One region of the Bacillus paramobilis genome, then DNA from elsewhere that is predicted to be linked to it. Evidence: riboswitches for the same ligand, from Rfam matches in the RefSeq annotation. Region 1 holds a riboswitch; each other region holds the start of a gene.
The links. A riboswitch is a leader RNA that binds a small molecule or an ion and turns the genes downstream of it on or off. The one in region 1 is predicted to bind S-adenosylmethionine.
Positions count from the first base shown of each region.

Region 2: linked by a shared signal. The riboswitch ahead of AABL52_RS11045 (hypothetical protein) and the one ahead of mtnK (S-methyl-5-thioribose kinase) in region 1 are both predicted to bind S-adenosylmethionine.
Region 3: linked by a shared signal. The riboswitch ahead of metK (methionine adenosyltransferase) and the one ahead of mtnK (S-methyl-5-thioribose kinase) in region 1 are both predicted to bind S-adenosylmethionine.
Region 4: linked by a shared signal. The riboswitch ahead of AABL52_RS19765 (YezD family protein) and the one ahead of mtnK (S-methyl-5-thioribose kinase) in region 1 are both predicted to bind S-adenosylmethionine.

Region 1 covers NZ_CP151108.1:1,375,704-1,380,272, reverse strand. Annotated here, with positions in the region: gene AABL52_RS07305 (3-hydroxybutyrate dehydrogenase) at 1-412, shown strand, start outside; gene AABL52_RS07300 (YvrJ family protein) at 471-608, opposite strand; gene mtnA (S-methyl-5-thioribose-1-phosphate isomerase) at 829-1,890, opposite strand; gene mtnK (S-methyl-5-thioribose kinase) at 1,887-3,068, opposite strand; SAM riboswitch class I at 3,159-3,301, opposite strand; gene AABL52_RS07285 (carbon-nitrogen family hydrolase) at 3,373-4,236, opposite strand; gene AABL52_RS07280 (pyridoxal phosphate-dependent aminotransferase) at 4,251-4,569, shown strand, end outside.
Region 2 covers NZ_CP151108.1:2,132,181-2,136,749, forward strand. Annotated here, with positions in the region: gene AABL52_RS11025 (ABC transporter ATP-binding protein) at 1-518, shown strand, start outside; gene AABL52_RS11030 (ECF transporter S component) at 491-1,192, shown strand; gene AABL52_RS11035 (YwiC-like family protein) at 1,377-2,099, shown strand; gene AABL52_RS11040 (hypothetical protein) at 2,132-2,323, opposite strand; SAM riboswitch class I at 2,446-2,544, shown strand; gene AABL52_RS11045 (hypothetical protein) at 2,585-2,902, shown strand; gene AABL52_RS11050 (SWIM zinc finger family protein) at 3,108-3,545, shown strand; gene AABL52_RS11055 (NAD(P)H-dependent oxidoreductase) at 3,569-4,144, shown strand; gene AABL52_RS11060 (group-specific protein) at 4,141-4,494, shown strand; gene AABL52_RS11065 (short-chain fatty acid transporter) at 4,535-4,569, opposite strand, start outside.
Region 3 covers NZ_CP151108.1:708,666-713,234, forward strand. Annotated here, with positions in the region: gene pckA (phosphoenolpyruvate carboxykinase (ATP)) at 1-634, opposite strand, end outside; SAM riboswitch class I at 863-984, shown strand; gene metK (methionine adenosyltransferase) at 1,152-2,351, shown strand; gene AABL52_RS03665 (hypothetical protein) at 2,392-2,571, opposite strand; gene AABL52_RS03670 (hypothetical protein) at 2,578-2,757, opposite strand; gene AABL52_RS03675 (MogA/MoaB family molybdenum cofactor biosynthesis protein) at 2,996-3,505, shown strand; gene AABL52_RS03680 (molybdenum cofactor guanylyltransferase) at 3,502-4,104, shown strand; gene AABL52_RS03685 (glycosyltransferase family 4 protein) at 4,385-4,569, opposite strand, start outside.
Region 4 covers NZ_CP151108.1:3,870,676-3,875,244, reverse strand. Annotated here, with positions in the region: gene lysA (diaminopimelate decarboxylase) at 1-1,152, shown strand, start outside; SAM riboswitch class I at 1,271-1,379, shown strand; gene AABL52_RS19765 (YezD family protein) at 1,452-1,595, shown strand; gene AABL52_RS19760 (phosphoadenylyl-sulfate reductase) at 1,683-2,387, shown strand; gene sat (sulfate adenylyltransferase) at 2,426-3,562, shown strand; gene cysC (adenylyl-sulfate kinase) at 3,575-4,168, shown strand; gene AABL52_RS19745 (nitrite/sulfite reductase) at 4,180-4,569, shown strand, end outside.

The DNA.
Region 1 (4,569 bases):
TGCCTTCCCAATCATGAAAAAACAAAAGTATGGCCGAATTATTAATGTAGCCTCCATTAATGGCCTCGTTGGATTTGCAGGAAAATCTGCCTACAATAGCGCGAAGCATGGCGTAATTGGATTAACAAAAGTTGCCGCTTTAGAAGGCGCTACTCACGGAATTACCGTTAATGCGCTTTGTCCTGGTTATGTCGATACCCCTCTTGTACGTAATCAACTACAAGATTTAGCTACTACACGAAATGTACCACTTGAAAATGTTTTAGAGGATGTCATTTATCCACTTGTACCACAAAAACGCCTATTGCAAGTACAAGAAATCTCTGATTATGCTATGTTTTTAGCGAGCGAAAAAGCGAAAGGTATAACTGGTCAAGCTGTCGTTATCGATGGTGGTTATACTGCTCAATAAAAAATAAAGTTTGCTCACGAAGAGCAAACTTTATTTTACTTTCTATCGCGAGGACCTCCTACTTTAGTAATTGTTTAGGGAGTTTCTCGATTGCCACAATTACCCCATCTAATTTACTTTCAATACGATGGAGTAAATATAATGTTACAACAATCGGAAAACCTACATTACCTACCATCCTGATCCACTCTTCCATCTTTCTCTCCTCCTTTCATTATATAAATAAGAGAAAAGAAAACATTTAGGCATAAAGTGAAACTTTAATCAGTGGGGGTTTTCTTCATCCCCCACTGATTATTAGCCCTCACCAATCGGACTTTTATGGGCAGCCCGATCCCCACCTAAATTCTTTGCTTTCGCTGAATTTTGAGGTGGGGGTCTTACTGCCCATTAAAGCGGGATAAAAAGACAAGCTATTATGTATTAGCTTGTCTTTCAAATAATGATGCAATTTCCTGTTCATAATCTCCTCTTATAATACCTTTCTCGGTAATAATACCTGTAATTAATTCATTCGGCGTTACGTCAAATGCAGGATTATAAACATCAGTTCCAACTGGTGCCACTTGTTTTCCAAAAATTTTCGTAACTTCTGTTTCATCTCTTTCTTCAATAACAATTTCAGCACCTGTTTGTTTCGTAATATCAAATGTCGATAGCGGAGCTGCAACATAGAACGGGATATCAAAATACTTTGCTAATATAGCTAAATTCATTGTTCCGATTTTATTTGCTGTATCTCCATTTGCGACAATTCGGTCCGCTCCTACTATAATCGCGTTTATTTCTTTCGTTTGAATAGCATGAGCTGCCGTATTATCTGTAATAAGTGTTACATCAATATTTGCCTGTTTTAATTCCCAGGTTGTTAAACGCCCACCTTGTAAAACCGGTCTCGTTTCACACGCATACGCATGTAAACGTACACCCTTTTCTTTCCCAATATAAAACGGTGCTAATGCAGTACCATATCTAGCAGTTGCAATACTGCCAGCGTTACAAATTGTTAAAATGTTATCATCATCTTTAAAACATGTTAATGCATGTTCTCCAATACTCCGGCATACTGCTTCATCTTCTTGCTGAATGAGAAGCGCTTCTTCTTCTAATTTTTTTTGCGCTTCTTTTATTGTAGTAATTTCCCGAATGGATTCTCTCATACGATCGATTGCCCAAAATAAATTGACTGCTGTCGGGCGTGACGTTCCTAAATAATTACAATCTCTATTAAACTTCTTTTGAAATTCTTCAATATGTACAGTGTTATATTTTTGGGATGCAAGCGCCAAGCCAAATGCGGCTACAATTCCAATTGCAGGTGCCCCTCTTACTTCTAGCATGACAATACTTTTCCATACATCTTCAATCGTCGTTAATGTTTTGTATTCTGTACTATGCGGCAACTTTGTTTGATTTAATACTGCAATGGCATCCCCTTTCCAACTAACAGACCTCGGAATAGTAACAATTGTACTCATGCTTTTACCCCTCCAGAAACTGTCTGTTGGAATAGTGTTCGGAACAGTTGAATATCAGCGCTCTTAGATTCATATTTTATTAGTTCTCTACCTAAGAATAACGCCTGTTTCTTAGCTTGAATTCTCGTTTCTTTATTTGCTATTTCATCTAAATCAGCTACATGCGCTAAGCCAATTGTTCTACGGATAAGCTCACATCCGGCAAATCCAACGGCATCCGTAAAAATATTTTTCAAAATAATTGGCAACCATTGTCTCTCTTTCGTATATGCTTCTACACCTTCTCCAATCCATAACTTCGTAAAAGTTTCTACAAAATAACTCCATGTTTTCTCAATATGGAAAAATAGCACACTTCTTTTTTCCTCTTCACGTGATAACGCATTTAATAATAAATTTGCAATAAATTGACCAAGATCGAATCCAAATGGACCATATGTTGCAAATTCTGGATCAATCACTTTCGTTTCAGAAGGTGATGAAAAAATACTTCCCGTATGTAAATCTCCATGAATAAGTGCTTCTTTTCTCGTTAAAAATTTATATTTATACTGTGCCACTTTTAGTTTGACAGTTTTGTCACTCCATAGTTCATCTACAGCTAGCTGCAACTCTGGTTCATAATCATTCGTATCGTAATGACCGAACGGATCTGTAAACACTAAATCTTCTGTAATTTTACAAAGGTCTGGGTTTACAAATGCACCTTCTAGTACCCTTTTCTCTTCTGACTCTAATCCTAAATCTGAAGTGTAAAACAACACATATGCTAGAAAACGACCAATATGTTGGGATAAAAGTGGGTACTCCTCTCCATCTATTAATCCTTTTCTTGCAATTGTTAGTCTTGATAAATCTTCTATGACCGTTACCGCTAACTCTTCATCATGACTGTACACTACCGGCACATATTCCGGCACATATTTCGCGAAAATTTGTAATGCTTTACTTTCAATCGTCGCTCTTTTTATAGATAACGGCCAGCTCTCACCAACTACTTTTGCATATGGCAATGCTTGTTTTAGTATAATAGACTTCTCTCCATCACCTAATTTGAACACGTAATTTAAATTTCCATCTCCAATTTCATGACAAACTACATTTGCTTTCTTTTCAAAATAACCGTGTTCTTTCGCATATTGTATAGCTGTCGTTTCAGTTAATGAATAATATCCCATCGTCTTCTCCCCCTTTTTATATTCAGAGGTTTTTCTAAAATAGAAAAACCCCTTTCCACAAAGAAAGAGGTTTGAAGTTTATCTTCTCCCCTCTTATCTGCCAGAAAGTTTTACTTTCTGCTGGAATTAGCACCGTGCCTTTTGGCGTAAATAAACGCCCCATTTCACAATGGTATTACGGTCGGTTGCTGGGCTTCATCGGGCCAAATCCCTCCACCTGCTCTTGATAAGAGTTGTATAATTTTTTGAATTTTTAACTTTATGTTGAAGACTATACCAAGAATAAAAATCACTTGTCAACATTTTATTTGTATAATTCTGGACGGCGATCTGCAAAAACTGGAATTCCTTTGCGTACCTCGTTAATTTTCTCGAATGTGAGCTCTCCAAATAAAATTGATTCTTCTTCATTCGCTTCTACAACAACTTCCCCCCAAGGATCGATAATTAAAGAATGACCCGCAAACTCATTATTCGGATCCTTTCCTGCCCTATTACATGCAACAACATAACATTGATTTTCAACTGCTCTTGCTTGCAGTAGCAAACGCCAATGTGCTAAACGAACTAATGGCCATTCTGCTACAACAAATAAAACTGTTGCACCTTTCGCAGTATGAACACGCATCCACTCCGGAAAACGAATATCATAACAAATTGTACCAGCGCACTCTATATTATCTAACTTAAATTCGCCTGTACTATTTCCAGCGATTAAATATTTATGTTCATCCATGAGCTGAAATAAATGCACTTTACTATATTCATTGACTAGCTGGCCTTTATTAGTTACAACATACATTGTATTTGTAACACCTTGATCTGTTTGCTTCGCTATAGAACCACCGACAATATGTACACCATATTGTTTCGACCACTCTTTCAGCTTTTCTTTCGTTTCCAATCCATCCCTATCTGCAATTTCAGAGAGTCTCGTTAAATCATATCCTGTTGTCCATAGTTCTGGTAAAACAATAACATCTGGTCTTTCCTTCATCGCTTCGCTTATTTTATTTTTAGCATTCTCAATATTTTTCTCTACATCTCCAAAGACAATGTCCATTTGAATACATGCGACTTTCATTTTGTCAGCCCCATTCATAATTTTTTCTTTACAAAATACTGGAAAGATTATATCATTTGTCACTAGAATTGTAACAACTTTCAAAAGAGGTGGAAAGTATGAAATCATTTCAACCTTCTGAGATAGTAACATCATTGCCAACACAATTTTTTGCTTCACTTGTTGCAAAAGTTAACAAAGTCGTAGCAGCTGGTCACGATGTTATTAATCTAGGTCAAGGTAATCCAGATCAACCAACACCGCAGCATATCGTAAAAGCTTTACAAGATGCTGCAGAAAATACCATTCATCATAAATATCCGCCATTTCGCGGACATGAAAGTTTAAAAGAAGCCGTGGCAACATTCTATCAACGTGAATATGATGTAGTAGTAAATCCCAAAACAGAAGTTGCTATTTTGTTTGGCGGAAAGGCTG
Region 2 (4,569 bases), 760 kb from region 1:
ATTTTACATTTGATACAGCGTGGGAAGAAGTGTATGAACGTGCACGTGAATTATACGGAGAACAAGGAAAAGAAATAGCAGAAGATATGTTGGAGAAGTTTTGGTTGTACTCGCTTAAAGAACGCCATCCGCATGATTGTAGCGGGGGAGAGCAACAACTACTTGCGTTATGTACAACGTTATTATCAAAGCCAACTTTATTATTACTCGACGAACCGACAAAGGGACTAGATCCATGGAAAAAAGAACGAGTAGGAGAGCTATTTAGGAAGTTACAACAAGAAGGTACAACTATTGTAATGGCAACGCATGATATTGAGTTTGCAGCAAAATACGTTGATCAATGTATGATGTTATTTGACGGAGCAGTTATTATGAATGATGCACCGAAAGAGTTTTTTAGTGGAAACTTCTTTTATACAACATCTATTAATCGATTCATTCGAAAAGAGTTGCCATATGCATTAACGTGGGAGGATGTGTACGAAGCGTGTCCAAACGATATGTTGCATTCATAATATGTATTTTTGCAGTAATAATAGCCACATTGCTCGTTACGACACTTATCATGGACGGTTATTACATGCTAAGTAGTTTGTTTTTATTAGTTGTTATTATGTTACCGTTTTATATTCGCTTTGAAAGAAAGGCGTTTGTTTCACGTGAAATTGTGCTCGTTGCTGTGTTAGCGGCAATTGCAGCAGTTAGCCGCGTACCATTCTCTATTTTACCAAGTGTACAACCGACTTCATTTGTCATTATCGTTTCTGCGATTGTGTTTGGGAGTGAAACTGGTTTTATGATCGGTGCAACAGCGGCTATCGTATCTAACATCTTTTTAGGACAAGGTCCGTGGACGCCGTGGCAAATGTTTTCATGGGGGATGATTGGTTTTATAGCAGGGTTATTACGGAATACATTTTTAATGAAAAAGCTATGGGGCAGACTGCTATATGGATTCGTTGTTGGATTTTTATTTGGCTGGATTATGAACTTCTGGGGGCTTCTCGGTTTTATACAGGAAGCAACGTGGGAAACAGTTGTCGCGTACTATGTTGCAAGTTTTTATTTCGATTTGAGCCATGCAATTTCGAATGTTATTTTCTTACTATTATTTAGTACGTCTTGGATTACGATTCTTACGAGATTCAAAAAGAAATATGGCATATTAGATAAGCATAACATGGCATAGAAAAGCATATTCATATAAGGTAGGGTCGCGACTTACATATTCGTTTGCCTCTTTCATGCTTCTTACATATTGTAAGGAGCATTTTTTATTGTCAAAAAATCGATTCAATATACGTCGGCTATTATATAAAATTATTTGTATAATAGTATGTGAGAACTATTTTCAAAAGGGAGGTGTATAGTTAATGAAGTTAGTTATTCCGAAGCAACACGGTGCATGGGCCATGCTCGTTATACCATTTCTATTAAGTATCATACTTGGGAAACCTACTATGTATCATATTCCATTATTTTTAGCTTGGTTCTTTATCTATTTAGCTACGTATCCATTTCTTACGTACATAAAGCAAAGACGAAAAAAAGAGTATTTACATGCAGCAATTGTATATTTTATCGTCGCTTTCGTATTTGGGATGATTTCTCTATTATATGAATGGCGCATTCTTTTATTCGTAGCAGTAATGATTCCATTATTTATAGTAAATATGTATTACGCCCGTCAAAAGAATGAAAGAGCGTTACTAAATGACATTAGTGCGATTATTGTTTTTTGTATTGGTGGTTTAGTTAGTTATTATTTTTCAATGAAACTTATAGATAAAACAGCACTATTTATTGCGCTTATATCATTTTTATATTTTTTAGGAAGTACGTTTTATGTGAAAACGATGATACGTGAGAAAAATAACCCGAAGTATCGTTTTATATCATGGGGGTATCATATTCTATTAACAATCATCGTATTTGCTATCAATCCGTGGTGCTCTCTTATTTTTATACCGAGTGTCATTCGGGCAATTATGTTGTACGGTAAAAAGATTTCTATTATAAAAGTAGGTATTTTAGAAATTGCTAATTCTGTATATTTTTTAATTATAACGGTAATAATTATGAAGTATGCCATTTGAAAAAGCTTCCCACCTTATGATGGGAAGCTTTTTCAATCTTGTTCTAAAATGTGAACCGTGTAATCACAACGTTGAATAGCTTGTTCGATCGCATAAAGGGATTGTTCAATACGTGCGCGATTAAAATCTTTTTCCACAGTCTGTAGTGCTGCTTCTAAACAATGTTTTGCTTCTTGTAATGATTGAAATGAATCTTGTACATATCCGCGAGCATTTTCGTGCATTTCATAATCCTCCTTGCATATTCATATATGTATAGTATGAGCAGTAAAGAAGAAAATATTATTTGTTATATTTGTTTGACAATTAAAATGAAATTACGTATAGTAAGAATTAAGTGAATATTTTCTTATCCAGAGAGGTGGAGGGACTGGCCCGATGAAACCCAGCAACCGCGATGCAGGTGCTAATTCCAGCAGAACATATTTGTTCTGGGAGATAAGACGAAGATATATACGTAACTTCTTCTTATCGGAGAGGTTTTTTTGTTGCAAAAAAACCGATTACGAAAATTTATATTAAGAAGAAAGGGGTTGCGAAGTACTGTGACACTCGAAAAATACGTAAAACTGCGTAGTACAGTTTATGAATATATGATAGAGCAAGATAAGCCAATATCATTGTTAGATATTCAAGAACATATCGTTTCGCATCATGAAGGAAAATTCACGAAAAAGATGTTACATCAATTTTATTTATCAAGACTATTAGATGAACTGAAACTGGATGGGAAAATTACATTAGCTGATGAATATCTCTATACTGAAAAAGGGGTATTTTATAAGGCGGGAAAAGGGAGCTAGGCTCTCTTTTTTTTGAAGTATGTAGAGTAAAAGACTGCTTAAGCAGCCTGATACAAGGGAATGGTGTTGAGTGTGTAGTGTCAAAGATTGAATGTGCCTGAAAGAGGCACTTCATATCGGCTGCAAATGAAAAGAGACACCTCCGCCGAATAGGTGTCAGTCGTTTTGTCATATAGACTTGCTATTTGACAGTTATTAGAATAACATGCGCAGGTTTGGAAGTCAAAAGGGAATTAAAGGAAGAGGTGTTGTTATGTACGCTTACTTATTACATGATATAACGAAATGGATTCCTAAGTACATTATGGATAAAGGCTATGAATATTATGAAGAGGGACATGTAGAAGATGTTGAAATACAAGACAAGAAAATATTTGCTTTCGTTACTGGAAATGCAGGAAACTATGAAGTGATTATTGATCTTGAAGATTTTACAGAAAGTAGCTGCGAGTGTCCATATGAAAACTATTGTAAACATATGGCGGCAGTTGTTTATGATATTCAAGGCACTGGTGAAAGTACGGTAAAAGAGAAACTGAAAAATTTAGAAAAGGAAGAGTTACTTACAGTATTAAACCGTTTATTACAAAGCTCCAAAAACGTGCAAATTGTAGAGAAGATGTTAAAGAAGGGGAAACTTTAACTTATAGAGGGAGTTGTTTTGTAGTGAATGTACTAATTGTATACGCTCATCCCAGTCCTTCCAGTTTTAACGCGGCGATTTTAAAGCATGTGCAAAAAGGATTACAAGAAACAGATCATTCGGTTACGGTACTTGATTTATATAAAGAACAATTTGATCCAGTCCTTGTATTTAATGAAGAGAAGAAAAGACGTGATTTAGTAAATGAAGAAGAGACAGCTCGGTACAGAACGTTAGTGGAAGAAGCAGATACGCTTCTCTTTATATATCCGATATGGTGGTGGGGGATGCCTGCTATTTTAAAAGGGTTTATCGATCGCATTTTCGTTGCTGGATTTGCTTATAAATATGAAGGAGCCCTGCCGAAAGGATTATTGAAAGGGAAGAAAGCGTGGGTGATTAATACGTTAGATTCACCGTTATGGTACGTCGCACTACTATATAGATCAGCGGATTGGATTATGATGAAAAGAGGTGTGTTACGTTTTTGCGGCATTCGCGATATAAAACGATCTGTTTTTCAATCTGTGAAAACGAGTAAACGAGAGAAGCGGGAAAAGTGGTTATTACAAATAGAAGAAAAGGCTCGTACATTATGAATGAAATCGAACGTATAATAAAGTGTTGCAATTATGATAACGAACTTTTTCGTACATATATTAATTGCTTAGTCCAATTGAAGAACTGTAGTGAAATGTTTCAACAAATTCAAATACAATTAAGAAATGATTACTTAATAAGAGGGATTTGTGAAAGAGAAGTGGATGAGGTAGTAAAAGGAAGTAAAGAATATGATACATATTTTCTTCCTAAAGCATTACAGTGGAATTTCCTTAAAAACAATCCACATTTAATTGAAAAAGTATGTGAAGACTTTTTTGCATTTGAGGCGTTATATCTTACGGATATAAAGTGGGAGGTCGTAATAAATTGCGTGGGAAATAAGTGATTTATTATGTAAAAAAGCTAGTATAAAACTAGCTTTTCGTTTAAATAAATAGGAAACATAGACTGATGATAAATC
Region 3 (4,569 bases), 670 kb from region 1:
CTTGTTCAGGTAGTAAGAAGTTCATAATAGAGAAGATTGATTTTTTCATTTCTCCAGCGTATTCTGTACCACCAATTAGTACGATACGTTTTTCGAATGAAACCATAATGAATGCTTCAGAGTTTGTACCGTCAACAGCTGGATCAGCTTTGAAATTCGGTGCAGAAACAATTGTGAACTCTGATTCATGAGTTGTTAATTCTTCTTCAGTTGGACGAATGAATAATTGATGTACAAATAAATTGTGCCATGCATATTCGTTAATAACTTGAATTGGTAGGCGGTAATTGCGGTCAGCGCCAGCAAATCCATTGAAGACGAATAACTCTTCTTTTTCTTTTAAGTATTCTAAAACTTTAGTATATAATTTATTAAAATGTTCTTCAGAAATCGGTTGATTCACTGCTCCCCAAGCAATTTTGTCAGCAACCGATGCTTCTTTCACAATAAATTTATCTTTAGGAGAACGTCCTGTATATTTTCCTGTTGAAGCAGAAACGGCACCAGTAGAAGTTAATTTCCCTTCATTTCGCATTAATACTTTTTCCACTAATTGCGGAACACTTAGTTGAATCTGTGCATTGCTTCCGTTCAATAATTCGTGTAAACCAATTTGGACATTCACAGTACTCATATTTATATACCATCCTTTTCATTTAATGAAATATTTCTCGTAATCCCCAACAAGAGTATAACACAATTATATAAATAATGTATACTATTTATTTCTTTTTGTTTGTGTGAATGCATTATTTCCTTATTAATATTTCATTTTAGGCGTATTGAGAAAAACTTTCAGGAAAATGTGAATATTAATTGACAAATGAATATCATTTCTTTAGTATAGGTTGGGACGGATACTCTCTTATCCCGAGCTGGCGGAGGGACAGGCCCGATGAAGCCCAGCAACCTCACTTGTAGTGGTAAATACAGGTGAATAGGTGCTAAAACCTGTGCGAGGCTACAGGTCTCGAACGATAAGAGCGAAGGGCAAAAAGCAGTATGCAAGTAGCAAATTAAACCTTTCCTCTATGTAAAGTGGGAAAGGTTTTTCTGTATGCTTGTGGGAGAATAAATGTATGTCGCAATTTGTGGCAAATTAAGGATGAGTTCCGTACAATATATACAATTACTGTAGGGAGGTTTACCACATGACAAAAAAACGTCATCTGTTCACATCTGAGTCTGTAACTGAAGGACATCCAGATAAAATTTGTGACCAAATTTCTGATTCAATTTTAGATGCGATCTTATCAAAAGACGCAAATGCACGTGTAGCTTGTGAAACAACTGTAACAACTGGTTTAGTATTGGTAGCGGGGGAAATTACGACTTCTACTTACGTAGATATTCCAAAAATCGTTCGTGAAACAATTCAAGGCATTGGTTACACACGCGCAAAATACGGATTCGATGCAGAAACTTGTGCAGTTTTAACATCTATCGATGAGCAATCTGCTGACATCGCTATGGGTGTTGACCAAGCGCTAGAAGCACGCGAAGGTCAAATGACTGACGCTGAGATTGAGGCAATTGGTGCAGGAGACCAAGGTTTAATGTTTGGTTTCGCATGTAATGAGACACAAGAGTTAATGCCACTTCCAATCTCGCTTGCTCACAAATTAGCTCGCCGTTTAACTGAAGTACGTAAAGATGATACATTATCATACTTACGTCCGGATGGAAAAACGCAAGTTACAGTTGAGTATGATGAAAATGGTAAACCTGTACGTGTAGATACAATCGTAATTTCTACACAGCATCATCCAGATGTTACATGGGAAGAAATCGATCGCGATTTAAAAGAGCATGTAATTAAAGCTGTAGTTCCAGCAGAATTAATGGATGGAGAAACGAAATTCTTCATTAACCCAACTGGCCGCTTCGTAATTGGTGGACCACAAGGTGATGCTGGTTTAACAGGACGTAAAATCATCGTTGATACTTACGGTGGATACGCTCGCCACGGTGGCGGTGCATTCTCTGGTAAAGATGCAACGAAAGTTGACCGTTCAGCAGCATATGCAGCTCGTTATGTTGCGAAAAACATCGTAGCAGCTGGTCTTGCTGACAAAGCAGAAGTACAACTTGCATACGCAATCGGTGTAGCACAACCAGTATCAATTTCAGTTGATACGTTCGGCACTGGTAAAGTATCTGAAGACGTACTAGTAGAACTAGTTCGTAACAACTTCGATCTTCGCCCAGCTGGTATTATTAAAATGCTAGACTTACGTCGCCCAATTTACAAACAAACAGCAGCTTACGGCCACTTCGGACGTACTGATGTAGATCTAACATGGGAACGTACAGACAAAGCTGCAGCTTTAAAAGAGCAAGCTGGTCTATAATATATGAAAAAAAGCTTTGCGCCGTGAGCGCAAAGCTTTTTTATTTTGTTTTATTTACTACTTGGATGCAAGAACCACAATAAACTTCGCCGTCTAGCTCAATATACTTTTTCATATTAGTCATACCACTTGCCGGAAAAGGCATATGAACCCATGCCTTTTCATACGTTTGTATTTCTTTCCCGCAGGATTTACAAAAGATTGGTTTCTTCTTGAACATATGTAATCAACCTTTCATTTGACGTGCTTTACCCGCGCAAAAGGCACTGCTTAGTAAAAATAGTGTTGCGAATATAATACTTACTAATGTAGCGTATGGAATTGCGTCTTTTAGAGAAAAGCCGACAGTAATGGAAGCGACGAATAAGAGGATGAATGTTGTTGTTAGTTTTTTATAAAGTTCCATAATGAGTGAACCTCCAAATTATTTTGTAATTTAAAATGAAATCTACTATGTGGAAAATATAAGGGGATTTAAAGAGTAGCTAATGATGTGTAGTCTAGGAGTATAAGAAAGTATATTTTCCTTTTTGTGGTTGTATATACTTATATTGTATCATGGTGTATTAGCGGCTTCATACATAATTGTGTAAAGATATGTATGATAAAATGAAGAAAAGCCTTTAGGAAAGGAAAGATATAAAATGAGCGTAACCGAACATAAAAAACAAGCTCCAAAAGAAGTGCGCTGCAAGATCGTGACGATTTCCGATACACGTACGGGAGAGACAGATAAGAGCGGGCAGCTATTACATGAATTGTTAAAAGAAGCAGGGCATACAGTGACCTCTTATGAAATTGTAAAAGATGATAAAGAAAGTATTCAGCAAGCAGTGTTAGCTGGTTATCATAGGGAAGATGTTGATGTCGTTTTAACAAATGGCGGTACTGGTATTACGAAGCGTGATGTAACGATTGAAGCAGTATCAGCGTTATTAGATAAAGAGATTGTCGGGTTTGGTGAGTTGTTTCGTATGATTAGTTATTTAGAAGATATCGGAAGCAGCGCGATGTTAAGTAGAGCAATCGGCGGTACAATTGGGCGCAAAGTTGTCTTTTCCATGCCAGGGTCTAGCGGAGCAGTTCGTCTTGCGATGAATAAATTGATTTTACCGGAATTAGGTCATATTACATTTGAGCTGCATCGCCAATGAGTAAGTATGCTGGAATTGTATTGGCAGGCGGTATGTCGAGTCGATTCGGTGAGCCGAAAGCATTAGCGATCTGGCAAGGTAGTACTTTTATAGAGCATATTTTGAAAGTGATGACGACTGCTTTGCAAGAGGTTGTAGTCATTAGTCATTCTGATATAAAAGAGCGAGTAGAGGAACTTGTACAAGTTCCTGTTATAGAAGATATTCCGCATTATAAAGGAAATGGACCACTTGCTGGAATTGTATCAGGAATGGAATATATAGAAGCAGATTGGTATGCTATTATGCCTTGCGATGCGCCAAATGTTTCGCAAGAATGGTTTACCATTTTACTAGAGCAAACGAGTAATGAATATGATGCAGTTGTCCCTATTATTAATGGAAGGAAACAACCGTTACTTGCAGCGTATCATAACCGCGTGAAAGAAAAGATTTATGCTTTGCTTCAGGAAGAAAAAAGAAGTATGAGTCAGCTTTTATCACAATGTAATGTGAAATATATTGTTGGTGAAAATGTACAAGCGCATGCGGATTGGTTTATAAATGTGAATACGAAAGAAGAATATATGCAGGCTCAAAAAGACCTTTCAAATGAATGAAAGGTTTTTTGATATACAGAAATTGGGGAACAATTACTGTATAAAGATATGTGAGTAAGTTGATTTTAAGGGGAATTCTTAAAATCACTATACAGTTAAAATACTGTATAACCATATATTAATTTTTATGGGTTTTTATTACAAGTCTGTTTATTTGTGTTTATTTTTGTTATAATGAATATATAAATAAAGTGATACTTCACCTTGTGTATCATTTATTTAAGTAAAGTTTACAACTGTGTAAGAAACTCCCTTCGTTTTTTGAAGGGAGTTTTTCTATTTAAGCAAGTAACTCTGATGCGTTATGCTGAAGGACCGTTTCATATTGGTCAAGTAAGCCACGAAAGATCTCATCCCAGCTTTTTGATTTAGCATAAGACGAAGCTGCTATGCCCATTTGTGTAAGTTGCTCTTCATTTTGCAATAAAGAATGGATGGATAATAGAAATGCGTCCTCATTTTTGG
Region 4 (4,569 bases), 2.5 Mb from region 1:
GGGTTCTCTTATCAAGTAGCATATGCAAGCAAGGCGTTCTTGTGCATGGAGATGTGCCGAGTAGCTCGTGAAGAGAATATGTCATTAGATGTTGTTTCTGGAGGGGAATTATATACTGCGCTTCAAGCAGGATTTCCAGCATCGCGTATTCATTTTCACGGCAATAATAAAACAGAAGAAGAGATTGTGATGGCGCTTCAGGCGAATATTGGTTGTTTTGTTGTCGATAATTTCTTAGAATTAGAAATTTTGCATGATTTAGCAGGGCAACATGGGAAATTTGTGAACATATTAATCCGTGTAACGCCTGGAGTAGAGGCGCACACACATGAATATATTACAACAGGCCAAGATGATTCAAAATTTGGATTTGGCGTGTCAAATGGTCAAGCGATGCAAGCAATTGAGCTTGCTTTACAAAAATCAAATTATAATGTGTTAGGAATTCATTCACATATCGGATCTCAAATATTTGAAACGGCTGGATTTGTTCGGGCGATTGAAGTTCTTCATCAATTTTTAGAAGAAGTGAGAGAGAGAGCGAACTATGTAGTGAAAGTATTAAATGTGGGCGGAGGATTCGGAATACGCTACACAGAGTCAGATACACCATTAACTCTTGAGACATATGTGCGAGCTGTAACCAGTGCAGTGAGGGAACAATTTACAGCATGTAATTATCCCTTGCCAGAAATATGGGTTGAACCAGGCCGTAGTATTGTAGGTGATGCTGGAACGACAATTTATACAGTTGGATCTGTGAAAGACATTCCTGGTATTCGGAAATATGTATCAGTGGATGGTGGGATGACTGATAACTTAAGACCTGCTTTATATAACGCGCGTTATGAAGCGATGTTAGCGAATCGAGGAAATGATGAGAATGAGGAAGTCGTTTCGATTGCTGGGAAATGTTGTGAGAGTGGAGATATGTTAATTTGGGATATTACTCTACCGAAAGTTGCTTCTGCCGATTTACTAGCAATTTCTTGTACAGGGGCATACGGGTACTCGATGGCGAATAATTATAATCGGATTCGTAGACCAGCTGTCGTCTTCGCGAAAGGCGGCACATCACAAATTGTTGTAGAGCGCGAAACATATGAAAATATTATTGGGAACGATCGCATACGTATTAAAGAATTGGTTTAAAATGAGGAAAAAGGAGTTGTTCGGATGGACAATTCCTTTTTTATAAAATAAAATAATTAAAATATATCGGAAAACTAGGATTGAAAAAAATCAGAATTGTGATAAAATACAAATACAAAGCTTATCAAGAGAAGCGGAGGGAACTGGCCCGACGAAGCTCGGCAACCTGCTTATAGAAAGCAAGGTGCTAAATCCAGCAAAATGGAATCCATTTTGAAAGATAAGGTAAAATATATTACCGAACAGTCTTTTCGAAATGGGAAAGATTTTTTTTATGAATAAAAAGGGGGGCTGTTCGCGTGAGCGTACGGGAACATTTTGAGGAAGTATCTGAGAAAATTCAAGCGATGCTTGCTGATATGAAATATGGTTCAATTACAATTGTTGTGCAGGATGGGAAAGTCATTCAATTAGAGAAAAGTGAAAAAGTACGTTTAAAGTAAAAAGCGCTGACTAGAAAAACTAGAGGCGGTTTTAACCTATTTTGATTAGGTTAAAACCGTCTTTTTGCTTTTACAGGGGGAAAAAACATGTTGACGTATGAAACGTGGGAAGAAAATAATGTTTCATTTTCAGAAGAAGATGAAACAAAAGGCGCGCTATCTGTTTTAAGTTGGGCTTATAAAGAATATGAAAGTGAAATTGTATACGCATGTAGCTTTGGAGTGGAAGGGATGGTACTACTGCACCTTATAAACCAAGTAAATCCATCTGCTAAAGTTGTATTTTTAGATACAAATGTTCATTTTCGCGAAACGTATAAATTAATTCAAAAAGTGCGGGAACGATTTCCTTCATTAAATATTATAGAAAAACAGCCGGAACTTACACTTGATGAACAAGCGAAGTTGCATGGTGAGAAATTATGGGAAAGTAATCCGAATCTTTGTTGTAAAATTAGAAAAATTTTACCGTTAGAAAAATCATTAGCAGCAGAAAAAGCGTGGATATCGGGCTTAAGGAGGGAACAATCAGAAACACGTAAGCATACACAGTTTATAAATCAAGATCATCGCTTTCAATCTATTAAAGTTTGTCCACTCATTCATTGGACGTGGAAAGAAGTGTGGCGATATGTATACAAACATAGCTTGCCGTATAACCCGCTCCATGATATTGGGTATCCAAGTATTGGGTGTGAGAAATGTACGTTACCTGTAGGAGAGGGTGGCGATTCGAGAGATGGTAGGTGGGCCGGGAAAGTGAAAACAGAATGTGGTCTTCATTACCAATAAGATGAATTTGAAAATAAAGCTAAGAGAGGGTATAGAAAATGAGTAAAAGAAACGAATTAATAAATCGAATAGACGAGACATACGACGTATCACAAATTGAAAAAGAAATTGGGCTAGACAACATTGCATTAAGTGATTTAGAGCTATTAGCGACAGGGGGATATAGCCCACTTACAGGTTTTTTAGGAAAGAAAGATTACGATTCGGTCGTAGAAACGATTCGTTTAGCTAATGGGAGCGTTTGGAGTATCCCCATTACATTACCGGTAACAGAAGACGTAGCAGAGAGTCTGAAAATTGGAGAGAAAGTAAAGCTTGTCAGTGATGGAAATATATATGGTGTCATTCAAATAGAAGATATTTTTGTACCAGATAAAGAAAAAGAAGCGTTACTTGTATATAAAACGACGGATGAGGCTCATCCAGGAGTGAAGAAGTTATATGAGCGACCGAACGTTTATGTCGGTGGAGCTATTATTCTTACAAAACGTTTTGAAAATAATCCATTTCCTTCTTATCATTTAGATCCAATTGAAACGAAAGAAGAATTTAAGAAACGTGGTTGGAAAACAGTAGTCGGATTTCAAACGAGAAACCCGGTACATCGTGCTCATGAGTATATTCAAAAATCTGCTCTTGAAATTGTAGATGGCCTCTTTTTAAATCCGCTCGTTGGGGAAACGAAGTCGGATGATATTCCTGCTGATGTAAGGATGGAAAGCTATGAAGTATTACTTCAAAACTATTATCCGAAAGATCGTGTCTTTTTAGGTGTATTTCCTGCAGCGATGCGTTACGCAGGACCGAGGGAAGCGATATTCCATGCATTAGTTAGAAAGAATTTTGGATGTACTCACTTTATTGTAGGACGCGATCATGCAGGGGTAGGAGATTATTACGGTACTTATGAAGCGCAAGAAATTTTTACAAACTTTACAGTGGAAGAGTTAGGAATTACACCGTTATTTTTTGAACATAGTTTTTACTGCACGAAATGTGAAGCGATGGCTTCGACGAAAACATGCCCGCACGGCAAAGAAGATCATGTTATTTTATCGGGTACGAAAGTAAGAGAGCTATTAAGAAATGGTGAGGTTCCGCCAAGTACATTTAGTCGTAAAGAAGTAGTAGAAGTACTAATTAAAGGTTTGAAAAAAGAAGTAGTAACAGAATAAGGAGAGAATGAGATGGATACAAATATTACTTGGCATACGGCATCTGTTTCAAAAGATGAGAGAAGAGTAAAAAATGGGCATCATAGTTTTGTAATTTGGTTTACTGGTCTATCAGCTTCAGGTAAATCTACGGTGGCGAACGCGGTTGCTCGTAAACTATTTGAAAAGAATATTGGAAACTATGTACTAGATGGTGATAATATACGCCACGGTTTAAATAAAGACTTAGGTTTTTCTGAAAGTGATCGTATGGAAAATATAAGACGGATTGGCGAAGTGGCGAAGCTATTTGTAGATCAAGGTACGGTTGTTCTTACAGCGTTTATTTCACCATTTCGAGTAGACCGAAAACAAGTGAGGGATTTATTAGCTGCAGATGAGTTTATTGAAGTGTTTGTAAAGTGCCCAATTGAAGAGTGTGAGAAGCGTGATCCGAAAGGGCTTTATAAAAAAGCAAGACAAGGTGATATTAAAGAGTTTACTGGTGTTGATTCACCGTATGAGGAACCAGAGCAAGCAGAATTAATTGTAGAAACGCACAAGTATTCTATTGAAGAATGTGCAGAACAAATCGTGAAGTACTTACAAGAGCGTAGTTTTATATAGGGGGATAAAAAATGAGTTATGAAAAAGTATGGGCTAACAATGAAAAATTAAATCAAGCTGAGAAAAATAAATTAAAAAAAGATGGATTGGAAATCTTTAATGATATTCCTTACTATGCAGAGAATGGCTTTGAATCTATTCCGAAAGAAGAGTGGGACGCATTCAAATGGGCTGGGTTGTATTTACAAAGACCGAAAGAAGCGGGTTATTTTATGATGCGTGTAAATATTCCGTCAGGGATTATTACGAATGCACAGGCAGAAGTGCTTGCTTCTATCGCTGAGGATTATGGGCGTGACGTAATAGATATTACGACAAGACAGGCAATTCAGTTTCATTGGCTAGAAATTCATCAAATGCCAGATATTTTTAAAAGATTAGCAAGAGTTGGGTTATCTTCA